One region of the Thioalkalivibrio sp. AKL10 genome, then DNA from elsewhere that is predicted to be linked to it. Evidence: predicted binding sites of a transcription regulator. Region 1 holds the regulator's gene; the other holds the start of a gene.
The links. The regulator sigma-54, encoded in region 1, starts transcription at its own class of promoters, with help from an activator protein. The targets are predictions, from matches to a motif close to TGGCANGNTNCNTGCTT.

Region 1 (10,151 bases):
GGGGCTGGGGACCTACACCGGCGACGTGATCGTGATCCGCGGCGACATGACCCTGGAGGCCGACAAGGTCTACGTGCGCACCCGCGATCGCCGCCCCTACGAAATGGAGGCCCACGGCGAGCCGGCACGCCTGGAATCACCCGATCCGGAAACCGGGGAGATGCGCATAGCCACAGCGCTGCGCATCGACTACCTGCTGAACGAGGACCGCATGATCCTCACCGACCAGGCCCATGTGGTTACCGCCAGCGAAGAGGCGCGCGGCAAACGCATCACCTATGACCTGACGACCGACGTGATCGAGGCCGAACGCGGCGAAGGCGACAGCGAGCGCGTGCGCATCACCATCCAGCCGCGCGACGACGAATGAACGCCACAGCCCCCAGCCCATCCGCCACACGGGCACAAACCAACGACCGCCTGATCGGACGCGAGCTGACCAAGCGCTACGGCCAGCGCACGGTGCTGGACCAGGTGGACGTCGACCTCGCGCCCGGCGAGGTGGTCGGCCTGCTGGGCCCGAACGGAGCCGGCAAGACCACCTGCTTCTACAGCCTGGTCGGGCTGATCCGCCCCAATGCCGGGCGCATCACCCTGGGCGAACGCGATATCACCCGCGCGCCCATCCACGTGCGCGCGCGCGCCGGCCTCGGCTACCTGCCGCAGGAGGCCTCGATCTTTCGCCGCCTGAGCGTGTGGGACAACCTGCAGGCCGTGCTCGAGCTGCGCCCCGGACTCGATCGCCACGAGCGCCGGCGCATTGGCGATGCGCTGATCGAGGAGTTCCAGCTCGAGACCGTGCGCCACAGCCCGGGCATCGCGCTGTCCGGCGGCGAACGCCGCCGCGCCGAGATCGCCCGCGCCCTGGCCGGGGATCCGCGCTTCATCTGTCTGGACGAGCCCTTCGCCGGGGTGGATCCGATCTCGGTGGGCGACATCCAGGACGTGATTCGGCATCTCGCCCAGCGCGGCATCGGCGTACTGATCTCCGATCACAACGTGCGCGAGACCCTCGGCATCTGCCACAGGGCCTATATTCTGAGCGAGGGACGCCTGCTCGCCGCCGGTACACCGGACGAGCTGCTGGCCGATCCCCAGGTGCGCCGGGTCTATCTCGGCGAGAACTTCCGCCTGTGAAAGCGCCCCATATGCGGCCCGGTCGGTGCACAAACCACAAGGCAGGCTTTAAGATTCCATCAATGCCAACCCTCGCCCCGCATACCCGATGCTGAAACCCGGCCTGAATCTGCAGCTGGGTCAGACGCTGACCATGACCCCGCAACTGCAGCAGGCGATCCGCCTGTTGCAGCTGTCCACGCTCGAGCTCCAGGTGGAGATCCAACAGGCGCTGGAGAGCAACCCCATGCTCGAACAGGTCGAGGACGAAGATGCCGAGGCCGACACCGAGCGCCTGAACCAGGACGGCGAGCTGGTGGAAGGCGATCGCATGGAGGCCACCACTACCAGCGACGACGTGATCCCCGAGGAACTGACGACCGACAGCCGCTGGGACGACATCTACGAGCCGGCCCCGACGCCCAACAAGGGCGTGGATGACCGCGACCCGCTGGAAAACACCAGCGACGACGACGGTGAGGGCCTGCAGGATCACCTGCTGTGGCAGCTGCATCTGAGCCATCTGACACCCCGCGACCAGCGCATCGGGGCAGCCCTGATCGACGCCATCAGCCCCGACGGCTATCTCGAGGGTGACCTGGAAACCCTGGCCGAGACCATCAGCCGAGGCGAGGATGAAACCGTCGGCGTCGACGAGGTCGAGGCAGTGCTCCACTGGATTCAGCAGTGCGACCCGCTGGGGGTCGGCGCGCGCGACCTGCGGGAGTGCCTGGAGATCCAGCTACGCGAACTGGCCCCGGACGCCCCGGCCCGCGAGGCCGCACGGGCGATCCTGGAACACGGCATGGACAGCCTGGGCAAGCGCGACTACAAGGCCCTGCAGCGCCAGTCCGGCGTACGCGACCCGGACGAACTGGCCCGCGCACTGGACCTGATCCGCACCCTGAACCCGCGCCCCGGCGCACAGATCAGCTCCGCCACCTCGGAATACGTGGTCCCGGATGTCTACGTGCGCCATAGCGCCGAGGGCTGGCGCGTGGAGCTGAATCCGGAGATCGCACCGCGTATCCGCATCAACGACCTCTACGCCGGCATGGTGCGCCAGGTCTCGGATGCCCGCGACAGCGCCTTTATGCGCGATCAGCTGCAGGAGGCACGCTGGTTCCTGAAGAGCCTGCACAGCCGCAACGACACCCTGCTGCGGGTCGCCGAGGCGATCGTCCACCGCCAGCAGGGCTTTCTCGAGCATGGCGACGTCGCGATGCAGCCATTGATCCTGCGCGACATTGCCGAGACCCTGGAGATGCACGAATCGACCATCTCGCGGGTTACCACGCAGAAATACATGCACACCCCGCGCGGGGTCTTCGAGTTCAAGTATTTCTTCTCCAGCCATGTCGGCACGAACGATGGCGGCGAGTGTTCCGCCACCGCCATCCGTGCCATGATTCGCGAATTGATTGGCGACGAACCCCCGAACAAGCCGCTCAGCGATGCCCGGCTCGCCCAGGTCCTGTCGGACCGGGGCATCAACGTAGCGCGCCGCACCGTAGCCAAGTACCGCGAGGCGATGCACATCCCTTCATCCAGCGAACGCCGGCAGATGGCCTCGATGCCCACCGGCAGCAAGTAACCAAGGAGTCCTGACCATGCAGATCAACCTGACCGGCCACCACGTGGACATCACCGACGCCCTGCGCGACTACGTCAACGAGAAGTTCGCGAAGCTGGAGCGCCACTTCGACAAGGTCATCGACGTCCACGTCGTGCTGACCCACGAGAAGACCCGGAATCAGCACAACCAGGCCGAAGCCAATCTCCAGGTCAGCGGCAATCACATCCACGCCGAGGCCTCTCACGAGGACATGTATGCCGCGATCGACGCGCTGATCGACAAAGTCGACCGTCAACTGATCAAGCACAAGGAAAAGGTCAAGGACCACCACCGCGCCGAAGGTGCCCAGCGCAACCGCGAGCAGGCCTCCTGATCCATGACGATTGCCGAGTTGATCACCTCCGAGCGCATTGGCCTGCAACCCGAGTGCTCCAGCCAGAAACGGGCCCTGGAGGCCCTGGCGGACCTCCTCGCCGGCGGAGGTGACGGCACGGGACCGGGGAGCAACGCGATCTTCGAGGCCTTGTCCGCGCGCGAAAAACTCGGATCCACCGGTCTCGGCCATGGGGTTGCGATTCCCCATGGCCGCCTGGCCGATCTCGAGGCGCCGCGCGTGGCCGTGCTGCGCCTGGAAAAGGGCGTCGACTTCGACGCCATGGATCACGAGCCGGTCGATATCCTGATCGCACTGCTGGTCCCGGAGGCCGCCACCGGCGACCATCTCGACCTGCTGGCCCAGCTCGCCCGCGGCCTGTCTCAGCCAGACACCATCGGAGCGCTGCGCCGGGCCGGGGACGCGGCGGCCCTGGAACAGGAACTCGTGCGCCGCTTCAGCGAGGACTAAGCCCGTGGAACCCGCCGCCAGCCGCGATTCCGGCGCGCAGCGTCTGCCATGAACGAGGCGCTGGGAGAAGGCGGAATCGCCCGCGACATCAACGTGGAGAGCCTGATCCAGGCCATGGGAAACCGCCTGGATCTTCGCTTCGTACACGGCGAACACGCAGCACCCGACCGCAAGCTGGTCGGCGACGACGGGGACGACCTGCCGCTGGCCGGCCATCTCAACCTGATCCGGCCCAACCGCATCCAGATCATCGGCGACTTCGAGGCCCGCTACATCTCCAGCCTCAGCGCCACCCAATGCAACGACCTGATCCTGGAGATGGCCCGCACTGGGACCACCGCGGTGATCTTCGCCGAGGACACCTGTCCGTTCTCGGAGATGCCCGACGCCCCGCAGGAGGCGCTGCCGCTAATCCTGTGCTCCAGCACCAGCAGCCACGAGATCATCTCGCTGCTGCGCTATTTCCTGCAGCAGCGCCTGGCCCATTTCGAAGTGCGCCACGGCGTGTTCATGGAGATCCTCGGGATCGGGGTGCTGATCAGCGGTGCCTCCAGCGTCGGCAAGAGCGAGGTCGCACTGGAACTAATCTCGCGCGGGCACCGCCTGATCGCCGACGATGCCCCCGAGTTCGCGCGCATTGCGCCCGACATCGTGCGCGGCCACTGCCCGGCCCTGCTCCAGGACCTGCTCGAGGTGCGCGGTCTTGGGGTGCTCAACATCCGCGCCATGTACGGCGATTCCGCGATCAAGGGCGGCAAGTACCTGCGCCTGATCATCGACCTGCGCGATCATGGCGAACCCTCGCCGGTCCCCGATGACCGGCTGAACGGGCGCCGCGGCGAGATCGATATCCTCGGCCTGCGCGTCCCCTTGATCAGCCTGCCGATCGCGCCGGGGCGCAACATCGCAGTGATGATCGAGGCGGCCGTGCGCAACCACATGCTGCACATGCAGGGCTATATCGCTGGCGACGACCTGCGCGCACGCCAGCGCCGCCAGATGAGCGGCGAGACGGAGGAGCCGCCCTACCATCGCGCGGTGCCCGCCACTACGGTCCCCAACCCGGACCCGGAGGGCTGAATCGGCCATGCGCCTGCTAATCGTCAGTGGCCTGTCCGGGTCCGGCAAGACCGTGGCCCTGCACACCCTGGAGGATGCCGGCTACTTCTGCGTCGACAACCTCCCGCTGCCGCTGCTGCCGGACCTGATCGATCAGGTCCGGCAGGGCCACTACGACACCGAGACCGACCGCCATCTGGCCGTGGGCGTGGATGTGCGCAGCGGCCTGGAGGCCCTGGAGGGGTTCTACGATCTCCTGGCGCAACTACGGGCGGACGGGGTGCAGGTGGAGGTCCTGTTCCTGCAGGCGGCCAGCGAGGTGCTGCTGCGGCGCTACCACCTGACCCGCCGGCGCCACCCGCTGGCGCGCGACGGCGTGCCACTGGTCGAGGCCATCGACCGCGAACGCGAGTGGCTGGGCCATGTGGCCGCGGAGGCCGACCTGACGGTCGACACCTCGCGCCTGTCGATGCACGATCTGGCCCGCACCCTGCGCGACCGCATAGGCGAGCGCGGAGAACACGAGCTATCCCTGCAATTCCAGTCTTTCGGCTTCAAACACGGCGCGCCGCTGGATTCCGACTTCGTGTTCGACGTGCGCTGCTTGCCCAATCCGCACTACGAAAGCGATCTGGCCGCCCTGACCGGTCGCGACCCGCCCGTGTGCGAGTTCCTTGAGCGGCACGCGGAGGTCGCGGCCATGTTCGACAGCATCCAGGGATTCCTGTCCCAGTGGCTGCCGCGCCTGCTGGACGATCACCGCAGCTACGTAACCGTCTCCATCGGCTGTACCGGCGGGCAACACCGCTCGGTGTATCTGGTGGAGCGGCTTGCGGAGGCGTGGCAGGATCGGGAACATGTTACTGTTAGCACCCGTCACCGCGAGCTGGGGAAACAGTAACCACTGGACGCGGGACGAGGGCCTTCTGGAACCCGCAATCGGAGCAGATCCATGGGCGTTGGTCTCATTCTGATCACGCATCAAAACCTGGGCGATACCCTGCTGCAGACCGCGCAGAGCATGCTCGGGGGCCTGCCCGAGGACTGCGAGTCCATGGCGATGTCCCAGAACGACGACCCCGACGAGGTCCTGGCCCGCGCCCGCGAGCGCCTGGCGACCCTCGACAGCGGCTCGGGGGTGCTCGTTCTAACCGACATGTTTGGCTCCACGCCTTCCAACGTGGCGATTCGTGTCGCCCGGGGTGCAAATGCCCGCGTGATCGCCGGCGCCAACCTGCCGATGCTCATCCGCGTGCTCAACTATCAACACCTCCCCCTGACCGAACTGGTCAACAAGGCCCTTTCGGGCGGCCATGACGGGATTCTCCTCTGCGATCAGGAGTGCAGCGATGCCGCAGCGCGTAGTCCCCATCGTTAATCGCCTGGGGATGCACGCGCGCGCCGCGGCCAAGTTCGTCAGCCTGGCCAGCAAGTTCGCCGCGGACGTCTCCGTCTCCCGCAACCAGCAGGAGGTGAATGGCAAGAGCATCATGGGCGTGATGATGCTGGCCGCCGCCCAGGGCAGCGAGATCACCATCGAGGCCGAAGGCAAGGATGCGCCGGAGGCGCTGGATGCACTCGCAGAGTTGGTTGCCGATCGTTTCGGCGAAGAGGCCTGAACCTCCGAGTCCCGCCCGCACCGGTCAACAACCACCATCCCCCTGCGGGGCTATCCGGGCCACGCTCCCGGGTCGGAGGCCGCGTCACCCAGCCCGTCCAGGCCGACCTGCTCGAGCTTGCGCTCCGCCAGGCGCACAGCGGCCGTCAAAGCCTGCTCCGGGGGCTCCCCGGAGACCAGCGCGTGGATCAACCCGGCATTGAAGGTATCCCCCGCCCCCACGCTGTCGACCACCCGCAGTCCGGGCGTCGCTTCACAATGGTGGATCGCGCCCCGCACGGCCATCCAGGCCCCTTCGGCCCCGGCGGTCACGGTCAGGATGCGATCCGGGAAGCGCTCGGAAAGCTGCTGCAGCGCAGCCTCGGGAGTGCCCGCCACGCTCGCCGCCCAGTCGCGCGAGAGCATCAGGACATCGGCATAGTCCAGGCATGCGTCGAGCCCCGGCCGGGGCTTCTCCAGCTCCAGCGACACCGGCTGGTCAAAGATGCACTCGCGCACCGCGCGCAGGATGGACGCAAGGGCCTCCGGGTTACGCCCCTCGAAGTGCAGCCAGTCATATTCCGGCCAGGGTACGCCCGCGAGATCCTCCACCCCGAGTTCGGGCAGGTCGCGATGATGGACGATGGTGCGACTTCCCGTCGCCCTAGAGCGAAGAATATGGGAGGTCGGCGTCGCTCCGGGCCGGCGTACGCAGTGACGAACATCCAGTCCGTGGCCCTCCAGGGACTCGCTCAAGGCATCCCCGGCCGCACCCTCGGCGATGACCGCGGCCAGGCCCGGGCGGTGGCCGAACTGCGCCAGGATCGTTGCCGTGTTGGTCGCGTTGCCTCCGGGCTGGGTGGTGCTGGCGAGCGCCCGGACCTCGTCGTCCTCGGCCGGGAAGGCTGCAACATCGAGGGTGTGGTCGAGCGTGACAATGCCGGTCGCGAGGATACGTGCCATACGGGCTCCCGTGATGAATGCGCGCCATTCTGGCGGGTCGCGCCCATTACGTCATCTCGCATATTCGTCATCCGCGGATGCTCCTGCGACAATAACCCCTCTGCCTCAGGAGGCCCCGACCGGTATGGCCACGTTCCCTTCTCCCGAATCCGCCGAAGCCGCCTTTTACGCGGCCTTTCAGGCAGGCGATGCACAAGGCATGCGCGAAATCTGGCACGACAGTGCGGAGTGCGTCTGCATCCACCCAGGTGGCGAGCGCCTGCAGGGAACGGACATCATCCTGGAAAGCTGGGACGACATCCTGCCGGGGATGCGCGGGGTGATCGTACACCGGACCCAGGTGACGGCCATCCCGGGCGAAGACCTCACCCTCCACGTATTGCGCGAAAACCTGTATGTCCAGGGTGAACGGCGCGGCGTCATGCTGGCGACCAATGGCTACCGCCATGATGGGGAAAGCTGGCGCATGGTGCTCCACCACGCTAGCCCGGACCCGGAACCCACGCCGGAATGGCCCACCGGGGGCGTGCACTGATGGCGACGGATGCCGATCGCTGCGTCGAGGCGTATTACGCCGCCTTTCGTGCCGCCGATATCGAACAGATGATGCGCCTGTGGGGCGAGCGTCCCGACATCGTCTGCATCCACCCGGGCAGCCCGCGCGCCCACCGGGGCGTGGCAGAGGTGATGGAGAGCTGGCTGCTGGTCTTCGCGCGTGAACTGAATATCGGGATCGAACCGAAGATCGTGGGCCGCCACGAGACCGGGGAGATCATCAGCCTGGTCATCGAAGAGGCGATCACGCGACCGGGCGACGTCGCGCCCACCGGGACGATCCTGATCAGCCAGACCTGGCGCTGGCTGGACACGGGCTGGCGCCTGCTGTTTCACCACGCCTCGCACGGGCGCCGCTCACCGCCATCGCAGGACGGCATGTTCGTCCCCGATGGCGGCGGCAACACCCGCCACTGACGATCAACGCGACCCGGCGGGAACGACACGCAACCGGTCATACGCGGTTCACAGGAAGGCTGGAAGATCGGAAGGATGTTTTGCGGGTGATGCCGGGGGCACAGGCCCCTTGTGCGCATTTTCCGGCTTTCTGTTGGTGATTTTCTCTTCCTGACTCGCAAAGGCGTTCAGCCAGCCGCCGGGTCGTAGGATGGGATGAGCGCAGCGAATCCCATCAAGGGACGGACACGACGCGGGAACTGATGCGTTTCGCTGCGCTCCACCACACCCGACCGCAGCGGAGGGGACCCAACGCTCCCCGCGATTGGCTGAAGCCCGTGGCTAATCCGATTTGTCTTTGCCTCCTGCGTGGAGGAGCCAACTACCCGTCGGGGCGGGGCTGGCACAGGTCGGGGCGCTGCACCTGCAGGGCCGCGCATACGCCCTTGACCGCGTCGCGCACCCGCCGCCCCTTGCCCTCCAGCGTAAGGTCCGCGACCTCCTGATAGAGCGGATCGCGGACCGCGAACAACTCCTGAAGGCGGGCCTTCGGGTCCGCGGCCTCCGCAATCAGCGGGCGCTTGCGGTTGCGGCGGGTCCGCCGGAACTGCTCCTCTACCGGCACCCGCAGGTAGATCACGAACTGATCGCGCAGCTGTTCCCGGTTCTCCGGGCGTTCGACAATCCCCCCGCCGGTGGCAATCACCGCGCCCTCCTGTTGCAAGAGCGACTCCAGCATCGCCGTCTCGCGCCTGCGAAAACCGCCCTCGCCCTCGAACTCGAAGATGGTCGGGATATCCACACCGGTACGCCGCTGGATCTCCTGATCGGTATCGAAGAACGGCCGACGCAGCAGCCCCGCGAGGCCGCGCCCGATTGTGCTCTTGCCGGCCCCCATCGGGCCTACCAGTACGATGTTCTGCATGGGCGCCAAGGCTACTGGCTGGGCCACCCAAAGAAAAGCCGGGGACAGGCCCCGGCTTTCGAGATCGAACCCATCGGGGGCAAGCCCCGACGCTACACCTTGCGCTCAGTCGAGTACGCGCGGCGTCACGAAGATCAACAATTCCGCTTTGGAATTCTCCGTGGAGCGGTTGCGGAACAGGTTTCCGAGGAACGGGATATCCCCGAAGAACGGCACCTTCTCGAGGTTGGTGCGGCTGTCGATCTCGTACACACCGCCCAGGACCACGGTCTCGCCGTTGCCGACGAAGACCTGGGTCTCCACCTCGCGCTTGTTGATCCCCGGCACCCCAAGGATCACACGCTGGCTGGGCTCGTCCTTTGTCACCTTGATGTCGAGGATCACGTTGCCGTTCGGCGTGATCTGCGGCGTCACTTCCGTCGACAGTACGGCCTCGATGAACTGGGTCGAAGTCGCGCCGGATGCAGTGGCTTCCTGGAACGGGATCTCTTCACCTTGCTTGATCGTCGCCGTCTGGCCATTGGCGGTGATCACACGCGGGCTGGAGATGATCTCGCCGCGGCCTTCCACCTGCAGAGCCGAAAGCTCCAGATCCAGCAGGATACCGCTGCGCAGGATGCTGAGGCCGGCACTCCCCGCGTTACCACCAGCAGGCAGCGAACTGTTCAGACGATCGCCAAGAGCAATGCCGCCAATTCCTGCTGCACCGGGACCCGTACCTCTCCCACGGGCGCCAAGACCACCTTCCTGAAGGTCAGATTCGGTTCCTCCCGCCCCTTCTGAGGAACCCGAAACACCAAGACGAGTTCCTCTGTCTCCGCGAGTCCCACTGATTCCGAAGCGGGCGCCCAGCTCACGGTTGAAGGTATCCTCCGCGATCACGATGCGGGTCTCGATCAGCACCTGCTGAACCGGTACGTCCAGCGTCGAGACCAGGCGACGGACGTCCTCGATCCGGCTCTGGGTATCCTGCACCAGGAGGGTGTTGGTGCGCGTGTCGATGGTGATGCTGCCACGCTCCGACAGGAACTGCCCGCCTTCGTCACTCCGAATCAGGGACGCGATCTGCTCGGCCTGGGCGAAATTGATCTGCACGAACTCGGTGCGCAGCGGCTCCAGT
Region 2 (10,151 bases), 350 kb from region 1:
ATCTGGACGGGATGCTCCTGATGGAGCAGGAGCGGCATAGCGAAGCACGGGCGAGTTTCGAGCAGGCCCTGGCCGGCAATCGCTCCTACAGCCCGGCGCTTCTGGGCCTCGGCCTGGCTCATCGCAGTCTCGGCAACATGGAGCAGGCCGAACACAACCTCAATCGTCATGTTCAGGAGAGCCCCGGATCGCTGCAGGGCATTCGTACGCTGACGGCGATCTATCTGGAACAGGATCGCGTGGAGGATGCCCTGCAGTTCGTGGAGCGGGCGAGCCGTGACTACACCGGCGAGCCGGCCGACATGGCCGAGCTGCGCGGGCGACTGCTGCTGGTTGCCGGCGATTCCGAAGCCGGCATCGATGCGTTGCGCGACGCGGCGGCGTCGAGCCCGGGTTCGCAGGGTCTCCAGGAATTGCTGGCGGTGGCGCTGCTCCGGGGCGGGGAGACGGAAGAAGGTCTGGATGCGCTGCGCGCCGCCGGAGGCGGCGAGGCCTCGGCCCAGCAGGTGGATACCACGCTGGTGCTGTACCTGTTGCAGACAGGACGCTACGACGAGGCACTCGAGCGGGCACAGCGTCTGCAGGAGCTCCAGCCGGAAGCGGCCGGTCCGCTGAGCCTGCAGGGCGCTGCCCTGATGGGGCTGGGGCGAACCGACGAGGCCCGGGCGGCCTTCCGCGAGGGCGTCGCGCTGGACCCGGACGATATATCCGTGGCGATGAACCTCGCTGGCCTGGAACTCCAGGTCGGCAATCGCGGGGCGGCGCGCGAGGTGCTGGAAGCGATCCAGGAGCGTGACCCGGGGCATGCCCGTTCGGCCCAGCGCCTGGCCAACATGAGCCTGCAGGATGGCGACCACCAGGGGGCGGCGCGCTGGCTGCAAACGGCCATCGATTCGCAGCCCGAGTTGCTGCCGCCGCATCTCACCCTGGCCCAGATCCAGCTTCAGGGCGGCCAACCGGAGCAGGCCCTGCAGACGCTCCTGGCCGCGCGTGAACATCACCCCGGGAATCCGGACCTGCTGTATGCGCTGGCGGACGTCCAGCAGAGTCTCAATCGTCCGGATGACGCGGTGACCAGTCTCGCGGAGGCCGTCGAACAGGCGCCGGACAACGTGAACCTGCGCCTCGCCCTGGCTCGCGCGCATGCGCAGGCCGGTGACGATGCCGCGATCGAGAGCACGCTTCGCGAGCTCCTGGAGCAGCAGCCGGACCACTACCGGGCCCGTCTGCTTCTGGCCCGGGGCCTGCTCAATCAGGAACGCATGAGCGATGCCGAGCCCCATCTGGCGCGCCTGGAGGAGCTCTACGAGAACCGCAGCGAGGTCCAGGCCTTGCTGGGCCGCGCCGCCATGCAGCGGGACGACCCAGCCGCCGCCGTGCGGCATTACCGGGCCGCACTGGCGGACCCGGGTTCGCAACGTCGGGACTGGGTGCATGCACTGGCGGAGGCGCAGCGCGAAGCCGGGGATGGCGATGCGGGACGGGCCACGCTGGCCGCCTGGCTGGATGAAAATCCGCAGGACCTGGCGACATGGCATATCCACGCGGCGCAGCAGATGGCGGCGGACGACCGGTCCGGAGCGGTGGATTCGTACCGTCGGATCGTCGAGCAGGATGGCGACGACGTGATTGCGCTCAACAACCTCGCATGGTCGTTGCGCGAGAGTGATACCCGGCAGGCGCTGGAACATGCGCGCCGGGCCGCCGAGCTCGCACCGGAGGCGGCTCCGGTGCTGGACACCCTGGGCGCGGTGCTGATCCACGCCGGTGAGCATGCAGAGGCCGCAGACATCCTTGGCCGTGCCAGCGAACTTGCCCCGGATGACCCGGGCATTCAGTACCACCTGGCCTGGGCGGAAAGCGAACAGGGCGAGCAGGATGCCGCCGCTGAACGCCTGCGTCGCGTGCTGGACGGGCACGACCAGTTCCCTCAGCGGGCGGATGCCGAGGCGTTGCTCGACCGCTTGTAGACCCGGCACGAACCGGTCGTCGATCAAGGGGGCTGCCGAGAGCAGCCCCTTTTTTGTGTGCGTCAGCCTGGTCGCCGCACATCCATCCGTCCGGCCGGTCCTGCGATCCCGGGTCGACCCGGACATTGCTTCGTTGGCTGGTTTCTGACGGCTGCGCTCGGCCGGGGGGGGGGCGCTCGCGGCGGTCGGCTCGGCCCGCGACAGGATGTCGGCGGGGATGAGTCAATGCCACGATTTCGGGGCCGGGTTATCCGTCCCCTCGACTTATGGCCCACTGCCATGATCCTGGTGTCTTCGCAGGTGCCTGGGAGACGCTGATGAATGTGCCGGCATCGCGGTGATGCCCCGTGTATCCCGAGACTCGGCGCGGCGCGCAGTCCGGTCGTGGTACCGGCCCGTTTGCATCTTGGTCGGGGTGCAGCGGGGGCTCGGGCATACGGGGCGCTAGCCTTACACGCCTTCGAAGGACGGGGCTCGAGTTCGAGTGGTGCATTGATAGTCTTGCCCTTGCAGGCCAGGCGGACATCCGAAGGGGGGATCGTCGGTCCGGGGTGGTGGTGCGAGTCCGAACATGGGCAGTCGCCGGATGATTGCCGGGGGTGGCGGGAGAGGGGTTGGCCGGTTCGCACGAGGGTCCATGAGAGCCGTAGTACCGGGCCCGGATCGCGGAACAAAAAAAGGGCTCCCCGAAGGGAGCCCTCAACTCGATGCCCCGGGGGGAGGGCCGTCAAGACTAGAAATCGTTCTAGCGTCGGTTATGCGGCCTGGCGGTAGGCGGAGCGGCGGCGGATGCCACCGACCCCGATGAAGCCGGCCAGGATCAGCAGGGACAGGCCCATCAGCGCCAGGGTGCCCGGTTCCGGCACTGCGAAGCGCAGGCTGCCATCGTGGGTGGACTGGGTTTCGCTGAACAGGGTCTGGCCGTCGCGGGTGTCGCCGTACGGGTTGTTGGCATCGTCACCGAAGAAGGTCTCCGGCGGCGGTTCCTGGATGGTGCCGGCGCTGGCGAAGGCCGTGACCTGGAAGGTCGGGGCGCCTTCCTCGTCCGCGATCAGGTCGGCGAAGTCGATGCCGTCGCTGGTGAACCAGAAGCCCGGCAGCACCATGTCCACCTGGAATTCGAAGGTGAAGGTCCCTTCGATGAAGGCCCCGCCCTGGCTGTCGAATTCCAGGATGCTGTTGCCGGATTTCAGGCCCATCTCCATGACCAGTTCGCCGTCGGTGTAGTGTGCCCTTGCCCCTTCATAGTCCTGACCGAAACCGGGGGTCGGTTCGGCCATGAACAGCGAAAAGCAGCAACCGACCCCGGTGTAATCAGCGGTGACGACGTAATTGCCGCCGACTGTATCGGTGCCGGTTACCACACCGCGGAGTTCGTCCCAGAGGAGCCCCATGGAGTAGTCGTTGCCAAGGATGTCGCCGGTCTGGGGCGCGGCCGCGTTGGTGACGGTCCGGTAGGACGTGGCATCACCGTACCCGCGGTCATAGAACACATCGCCGACCTGAACCGGATTGTCCAGGTCCTGAACGTACTGGAAGGTCTGGGTGTTCAGGTCGAACTGGATCCGGCGGACGTTTTCGACCGAGCCGCTGTAGTTTGCGGTGGCGTCGAGGTTCATGTCGAAGTCGATCGTCTCCGCCGTCGCGGTACTCGCACCTGCGGCGAAAATGCCGACGCAGAGCGAAGCAAGAAGCACTTTTTTCGCGTTCATGGGGTTCTCCTGATGCTCAATTTGAAGCGATTTAACCATCGCCGGGGCTTGGCCTGATGGCCAATTCAGTTGCTGCCGAGTTGTTATAGGCAGACAACGTGCCAAGTTGCACTTCGAGCATTGTGTGTTCGTAAAGCGTTGTTATTTATTGAGAAGAGTTTGATCTTTTCCCGGCGGGTATTGGATTGTTGGCAGCGTGCGGGCGATAGGCCCCAGTTCTGGGACGGAACTGTAAAGGCGGTCGACGGAGGCTGGCGTGGGTTGCGGGCGTCAGGCCGCCGGGCAGGGGGTGGATGGAGAAAAAAGGAAATAAGATCAGAAAGTTGAGGATATTTTTTGGTTGTAAGGCGCATCGACAGGGGGCGTCACAAGAGGTCCCGGGTATTGGCAAAGGATCGGGGTGACGGGTCGACGGGGAGGGGGCGTGATGTGCGGGGGAGCGCGACTACCGAAGGACCGGTCGCGCCTCGCGAGGAGCCATGGGGTCAGGCCGTGCGCGCCCGCGACAGTCGATGCGCGACGACCAGCATGGCGGGAAGTACCAGCAGGTCGAACAGCAGGCCCGCGATCAGGCCGAACACAACCTCAATCGTCATGTTCAGGAGAGCCCCGGATCGCTGCAGGGCATTCGTACGCTGACGGCGGTCTATCTGGAACAGGATCGCGTGGAGGATGCCCTGCAGTTCGTGGAGCGGGCAAGCCGTGACTACACCGGCGAGCCGGCCGACATGGCCGAGCTGCGCGGGCGACTGCTGCTGGTTGCCGGCGATTCCGAAGCCGGCATCGATGCGTTGCGCGACGCGGCGGCGTCGAGCCCGGGTTCGCAGGGTCTCCAGGAATTGCTGGCGGTGGCGCTGCTCCGGGGCGGGGAGACGGAAGAAGGTCTGGATTCGCTGCGCGCCGCCGGAGGCGGCGAGGCCTCGGCCCAGCAGGTGGATACCACAGCTGGTGCTGTACCTGTTGCAGACAGCACGCTTCTCGAGCTCCTCGATCGCATGCTCATCATTCCACCAATCGATGTGCCCACCATGATTGGACCAGCATACTGGACGGTTGGCGGCTGGTTCGCATGAGGGTTCATGACAGCTGTAGTACCGGGCCCGGATCGCGGAACAAAAAAAAGGGCTCCCCGAAGGGAGCCCTCAACTCGATGCCCCGGGGGGAGGGCCATCAAGACTAGAAATCGTTCTAGCGTCGGTTATGCGGCCTGGCGGTAGGCGGAGCGGCGGCGGATGCCACCGACCCCGATGAAGCCGGCCAGGATCAGCAGGGACAGGCCCATCAGCGCCAGGGTGCCCGGTTCCGGCACTGCGAAGCGCAGGCTGCCATCGTGGGTGGACTGGGTTTCGCTGAACAGGGACTGGCCTTCGCGGGTGTCGCCGTACACGTTGTTGACGTCTTCACCGAAGAAGGTCTCCGGCGGCGGTTCCTGGATGGTGCCGGCGCTGGCGAAGGCAGAGACGATGAAGGTCGGATTGCCTTCTTCGTCTTCCAGCAGGTCGGCGAAGTCGATGCCATCGCTGGTGAACCAGAATCCCGGCAGCACGTTCACCACCTCGAATTCGAAGGTGAAGGTGCCTTCGATGAAGGCTCCGCCCTGGCTTTCGAATTCCAGGATGCTGTTGCCGGACTTCAGGGCCATCTCCATGATCTGTTCGCCGGCACTGTAGTGCGCCGCCGCCGCTTCATAGTCCTGACCGAAACCGGGAGTCGTTCCGGACATGAACAGCTGGAAGTTGTCAGTGCCCACCGCGGTGTAGTTGGCGTTGACGATGTAATTGCCGCCAACCGTATCGGTGCCGGTTACCACGCCGCGGAGTTCGTCCCAGAGGAGCCCCATGGAGTAGTCGTTGCCAAGGATGTTGCCGGACTGGGGTGCGGCCGCGTTGGTGGAGGTCCGGTAGGATGTGGCATCGCCGTACCCGCGGTCATAGAACACATCGCCGACCTGAACCGGGTTGTTCGGGTCCTGAATGTACTGGAAGGTCTGAGTGTTCAGGTCGAACTGGATCCGGCGGACGTTTTCGACCGATCCGCTGTAGTTTGCGGTGGCGTCGAGGTTCATGTCGAAGTCGATCACCTCCGCTGCCGTCGCGGTACTCGCACCTGCGGCGAAAATGCCGACGCAGAGCGAAGCAAGAAGTACTTTTTTCGCGTTCAAGGTATTTCTCCTGATGCTCAATTTAAAACGATTCAACCATCGCCGGGGTTTGGCCTGGTGGCCGAGTCTGTTGCTGTCGCAGTTATTACAAAGCAGATGCCGTGCCAATCTTGGGCTTGAGAATTGATAGCTCATAACCCATTGTTTTTGCGATAGATATTTAAGGGGCTTGGCGGCGGGTTTTGCATTCGCCGCCGTGTGCGGGTGGTTTGCCCGCGATCTCGGGGCGGAACTGTAAAGGGGGTCGACGAAGGCTGGCGTGGGTTCGGGGCTTCAGGCCGATGGGCAGGGGTCTATGGGCAAACAGTTCCATAAAATCAGTGACCTGCCGGAAATGGCTACTTGTAAAGCCTATCGACAACGGGCCACGGGAGGCCCTTGGGACCGGCAAAGGACCGGGGCGACGGGCCGTTTGCGAGGGGGCGTGATGTGCGGGGTACGCGAACACCGAAAGACCGGTCGGGTCTGGCGGGCGCGACGGGCCTAGGGAGACGCTGATCAATGCGCACGTCCGCGTTGGTGCCCCATTTTTCCCGAGACAAGGCGCGCAGCGCAGCGCCGTAGTCATTCTACGGTCAAGCGGCGCAACGCAGGATCGGGGAAAATGGGGCCCAACCCCGAAGGGGCTCGGCCGATTTTGCCCGCTGACCGCGTTGCGGCTCGCTCATGTAGGTCGGCTACACTTCACTCGCCGCGCCTTGTCAGCCCGCAAAGTCGACTCGAGCGCGGACGTGCGCATTGATCAGCGTCTCCCTAGGCGGTACGCGCCCGCGACAGTCGATGCGCGACGACCAGCATGGCGGGGAGTACCAGCAGGTCGAACAGCAGGGCCGCGATCAGCCCGAAGGCGGTCAGCCAGCCAAAGGCGGCCGTGGGCTGGAAGTCGGACAGCGCCAGCAGCAGGAACTGAGCCACCAGCACGATGGTGGTGGCGGTAATCGCGCGACCGCTGCGGCGGAAGCTCCGGGCGAGGGCCCAGGCAACCGGGCTGCCACGCCCGCGGCGCTGGCGATAGTTGTGCAGGATGTGGATGGTGTCGTCCACGGCGATCCCGATGGCGACACTGGCAATCATGGCCGTGGCCATGTCCAGCCAGATGCCCAGCAGGCCCATCAGGGCGAAGATCATCGCCACCGGAGCCAGGTTGGGGATCATGCTGAGGAGGGTCAGGGGAACGGAGCGCCACATCAGCAGCATCAGCAGCGTGATCATCGCTGCCACGGCATACAGGCTGTGGAGCTGGCCTTGAATCAGCAGGCGTTCCTGATCCGCAAACAGCCTTGCCATGCCGGCCATGTCCCACTCGAGATCGGTCGGCGGGTTGGCCTCCAGATACCCCCGCAGATCGTCCATCAGCGCGTTGATGGACCGGGCGCCGTGGGCGTTCAGGTTGAGCAGGATGCGGCTGCGTTCGAAGTCGCGGTCCACGGCATCGAACAGATCGCGGCCGTCATAGATGAACAGGTACTGGGCGACTAGGTTGGGGTCGTCGGGGATCCGGCGGTAGTCCGGGTCTTCCTCGTTGAAGGCCCAGTGCATCTCCGCGACCAGGTCCGGCAGGGACAGGCTGTAGTCGACCTCCGGTCGCTGGTCCAGCCAGTGCTGTACGCGCTGGATCGCCTGCAGTCGGCCCGGATCCTGGAGGCTGTCCCAGTCCGGGCCGTCGAACACCACCTCCAGTGCCATCACCCCGGAGAGTTCGCTCTCCACCGCTCGGGTGGCCTGGGTAATCGAGTGGTTGTCGTCAAAGAAGGCGTAGAGATCGGTCTCGACTTCGACGTGCCGGATCTGCGGGATCGCCAGGGCCAACAGGATGGCCGTGGCCAGCAGCACCCACCCAGCCCGGCGGATCGCCAGGTGTGCCGCCAGCGCGGTCACGCGGTCGAGCAGGAGCAATCCGCGCTTGGGCGTGAGCCAGTCGCCGCGGTCCCAGCGTCCCATGATCGCGGGCAGCAGTAGCAGCACAATCGCCGCGGCGAGGAGGACGCCAAAGGCCCCGATCAGGCCAAAGGTCTCGATCGGCCGGATGCTGCTGACTTGCAGCGAGGCAAGCCCCGCCGCGGTGGTCAGCGCCATGAACCACGTGGGCCGGGCCACGGCGGCAAGCGCCGCTTCCACGCGCGCGCGCCCCTGGTGGCCGCGTTGCGCGGCGTGCAGTGTGGCGTTGAAGAAGTGCATCAGCATCGCCACCGTGAGCGCCGTCAGCAAGGGCGGCAGGATGGCGGAGATGAGCGTGAACGGGCGGTCCAGCAGGATCAGCAGGGCGATCGCGGGGCCGGTCACCGCACTGATGGTGGCTGCGGACAGCACGACCACCAGCGGACGCCGGAACAGCCACCACAAGAGCAGGAGGCTCACGGTCATGGTGCCCGGAACCAGGAAGGCGAGGTCCTTGACCATGGCCCGGAGCTGGGCGACATCCAGGGCAATATGTCCGGCAATGGCCGCCAGCTCGTCTTCCAGGTCGTGTGCGCCGATCCGGTCGCGCAGCAGGCGTTCCAGTTGCAGGCGTTGCAGGCTGTTGTCGAGGGCGTGCGGCCGTACGACCACGGCCAGCGCCTCGCCTCCGGTGCCGGCCACCAGTCCGGGGGCGAAGCGATCGCGCAGCACTCGCTCGCGCCATTGTTCCGGGGTGCGTTCGTCCAGTGCCCGGCCGTCGACCAGACGATCCACCGTGAATCCGTCCGCTGTCGCGCGGATGTGATCCAGGGTGGTGACCGACAGCACCCGTTCGACGGCGGAGTCGGCCTCCATGTCCCGTGCCAGCGCATCGATGCGCTCCAGGAAGTCCGCTTCGAACAGATCGCTTCCGGTGAACAGGCCGACCAGGACCTGGTCCTGGGGGAAGCGTTCGCGCAGTTCGCGATCGAAGGTGACGGCCGGGGCGTCCTCGGGGAAATAGGACTCGGGCGCGTTGTCCAGATTGACCTGCAGCAGGACGGGGCCGGGCAGGAGGATCAGCAGGGCCAGGATCCCCAGCGCGAGCAGGGGGTGCCCCCGGAGCCAGCGCATCAGAACTGCCCCCGCCAGCCCGTTACTAGCATGCGGTTATCGCGATAGAAGCCCCCGGCGGTCCCCTCGGCACCGTCCAGCCAGTGCAGGCCGATATAAAATTCCATGGGCTCGCGGGCAATCCACGCGAGTTCCGGGTTCAGGTAGATGTCGCGCCGGTTCAGGCCAACCGAGTACCGCATGCGGGCGCGCCAGTTGTGGCCGGCAAACGGGCTTTCCAGTTCCCCGGTCAGGAAGTAGCTTTCCCGGGCATCCAGCATGTCCCCGGCATTCAGCAGGTGCTGGCCGGCCAGTTGCGTGGTCATGCGGAAATCTCCGTCCCCTGGGAAGCCCTCGGCACCGATCACCCAGTCGACGCCTTCCACCGTGGTCTGGCGCAGATCGTCCGCGCGGGTGACCGGTACATCGCCGAGCCAGGCGGCCTCGGCCCGCCAGGTCCAGGCGCCGGTGGCAAAGGCGGTGTCGCCGCCGACCACCCAGGTGCGCGGGTGCACGGCCTCCAGCGTCGGGTTCCCGGCGGGCTGACCGGTCAGGATGGCCTGGCGGGTATCGCCATCGAAGCGGTAGTAGGGCTGCGAGTGCCGGGCGCGCTGGATCGTCACGGCAAAGTCGGCGCCCCGCCCGGAGCGTCCCAGCCGCACCCCGGCGCCGCCGTTGCCGGAGACATCGTCGTCGAGCGTGGCCTGTTCGATCAGGGGCGCCAGTGCCGGGTCCTGCGGCAGCCCCAGCAGGCGGCCGCGGTTGCGGTCCACCGGGTGCCAGAGGCTGTCGCGATCGGGCAGCTCCGCCGGCCGGAAGATGGGCAGGAACACCAGGTCGGCGTGCCAGGGCCCCTCGAAGAATTCCGCGCGGATGGCGGGATTCGCGCGTCGGCGTTCGCCGTAGGGGTCCAGCCCGAAGCGGGTCAGATCCTTGGTGCTGAGCCGGTCGGTGGGTGGAATCTCGTCCACCCGTCCCCACAGGATGCGCTGGGTGCCGACCGTGATGCGCGTGCGGTCGCCGCGGTAACGCAGGAAGTTCTCGTCGTAGTCGGCGCGGGCCCGTGTCGTGCGCGGATAGTCGCCACCCTGTTGCGCCTGGACGTCCAGGCGGGCGCCCAGGCGCAGGTCCCAGTCCTCGTTCAGGTTGTGCCGGGCGCTGACCACGGCGCGCCCGTGCTGCACGTAATCCACGGGGCGCCCGGACGTGCCCAGGACCCCGAGTTCGACCATCGCCTCGTCGACGCGCAGGTCCCAGGCGGAGGTGCCGGTTTCGGTTTCCGCCTCTGTGTCCTCGTCCGGCCGTTCACCAAATACA

Region 2: a site for sigma-54 is predicted at 5,934-5,950, ahead of G333_RS0103250 (PEP-CTERM sorting domain-containing protein). Genes of this name have one in related genera too.

The regions. Positions count from the first base shown of each region.
Region 1 is NZ_KB907142.1:327,444-337,594, forward strand. Features, by position in the region: gene lptA (lipopolysaccharide transport periplasmic protein LptA) at 1-370, shown strand, start outside; gene lptB (LPS export ABC transporter ATP-binding protein) at 367-1,137, shown strand; gene G333_RS0101605 (RNA polymerase factor sigma-54) at 1,226-2,710, shown strand; gene hpf (ribosome hibernation-promoting factor, HPF/YfiA family) at 2,727-3,065, shown strand; gene G333_RS0101615 (PTS sugar transporter subunit IIA) at 3,069-3,536, shown strand; gene hprK (HPr(Ser) kinase/phosphatase) at 3,585-4,616, shown strand; gene rapZ (RNase adapter RapZ) at 4,624-5,496, shown strand; gene G333_RS0101630 (PTS sugar transporter subunit IIA) at 5,548-5,973, shown strand; gene G333_RS0101635 (HPr family phosphocarrier protein) at 5,945-6,214, shown strand; gene G333_RS0101640 (PfkB family carbohydrate kinase) at 6,265-7,155, opposite strand; gene G333_RS0101645 (nuclear transport factor 2 family protein) at 7,280-7,690, shown strand; gene G333_RS0101650 (nuclear transport factor 2 family protein) at 7,666-8,127, shown strand; gene G333_RS0101655 (shikimate kinase) at 8,489-9,031, opposite strand; gene pilQ (type IV pilus secretin PilQ) at 9,137-10,151, opposite strand, start outside.
Region 2 is NZ_KB907142.1:680,343-690,493, reverse strand. Features, by position in the region: gene prsT (XrtA/PEP-CTERM system TPR-repeat protein PrsT) at 1-1,970, shown strand, start outside; gene G333_RS0103260 (PEP-CTERM sorting domain-containing protein) at 2,726-3,682, opposite strand; gene G333_RS0103255 (hypothetical protein) at 4,195-4,755, shown strand; gene G333_RS0103250 (PEP-CTERM sorting domain-containing protein) at 4,881-5,843, opposite strand; gene G333_RS0103245 (RND family transporter) at 6,597-8,855, opposite strand; gene G333_RS0103240 (LysM peptidoglycan-binding domain-containing protein) at 8,855-10,151, opposite strand, start outside.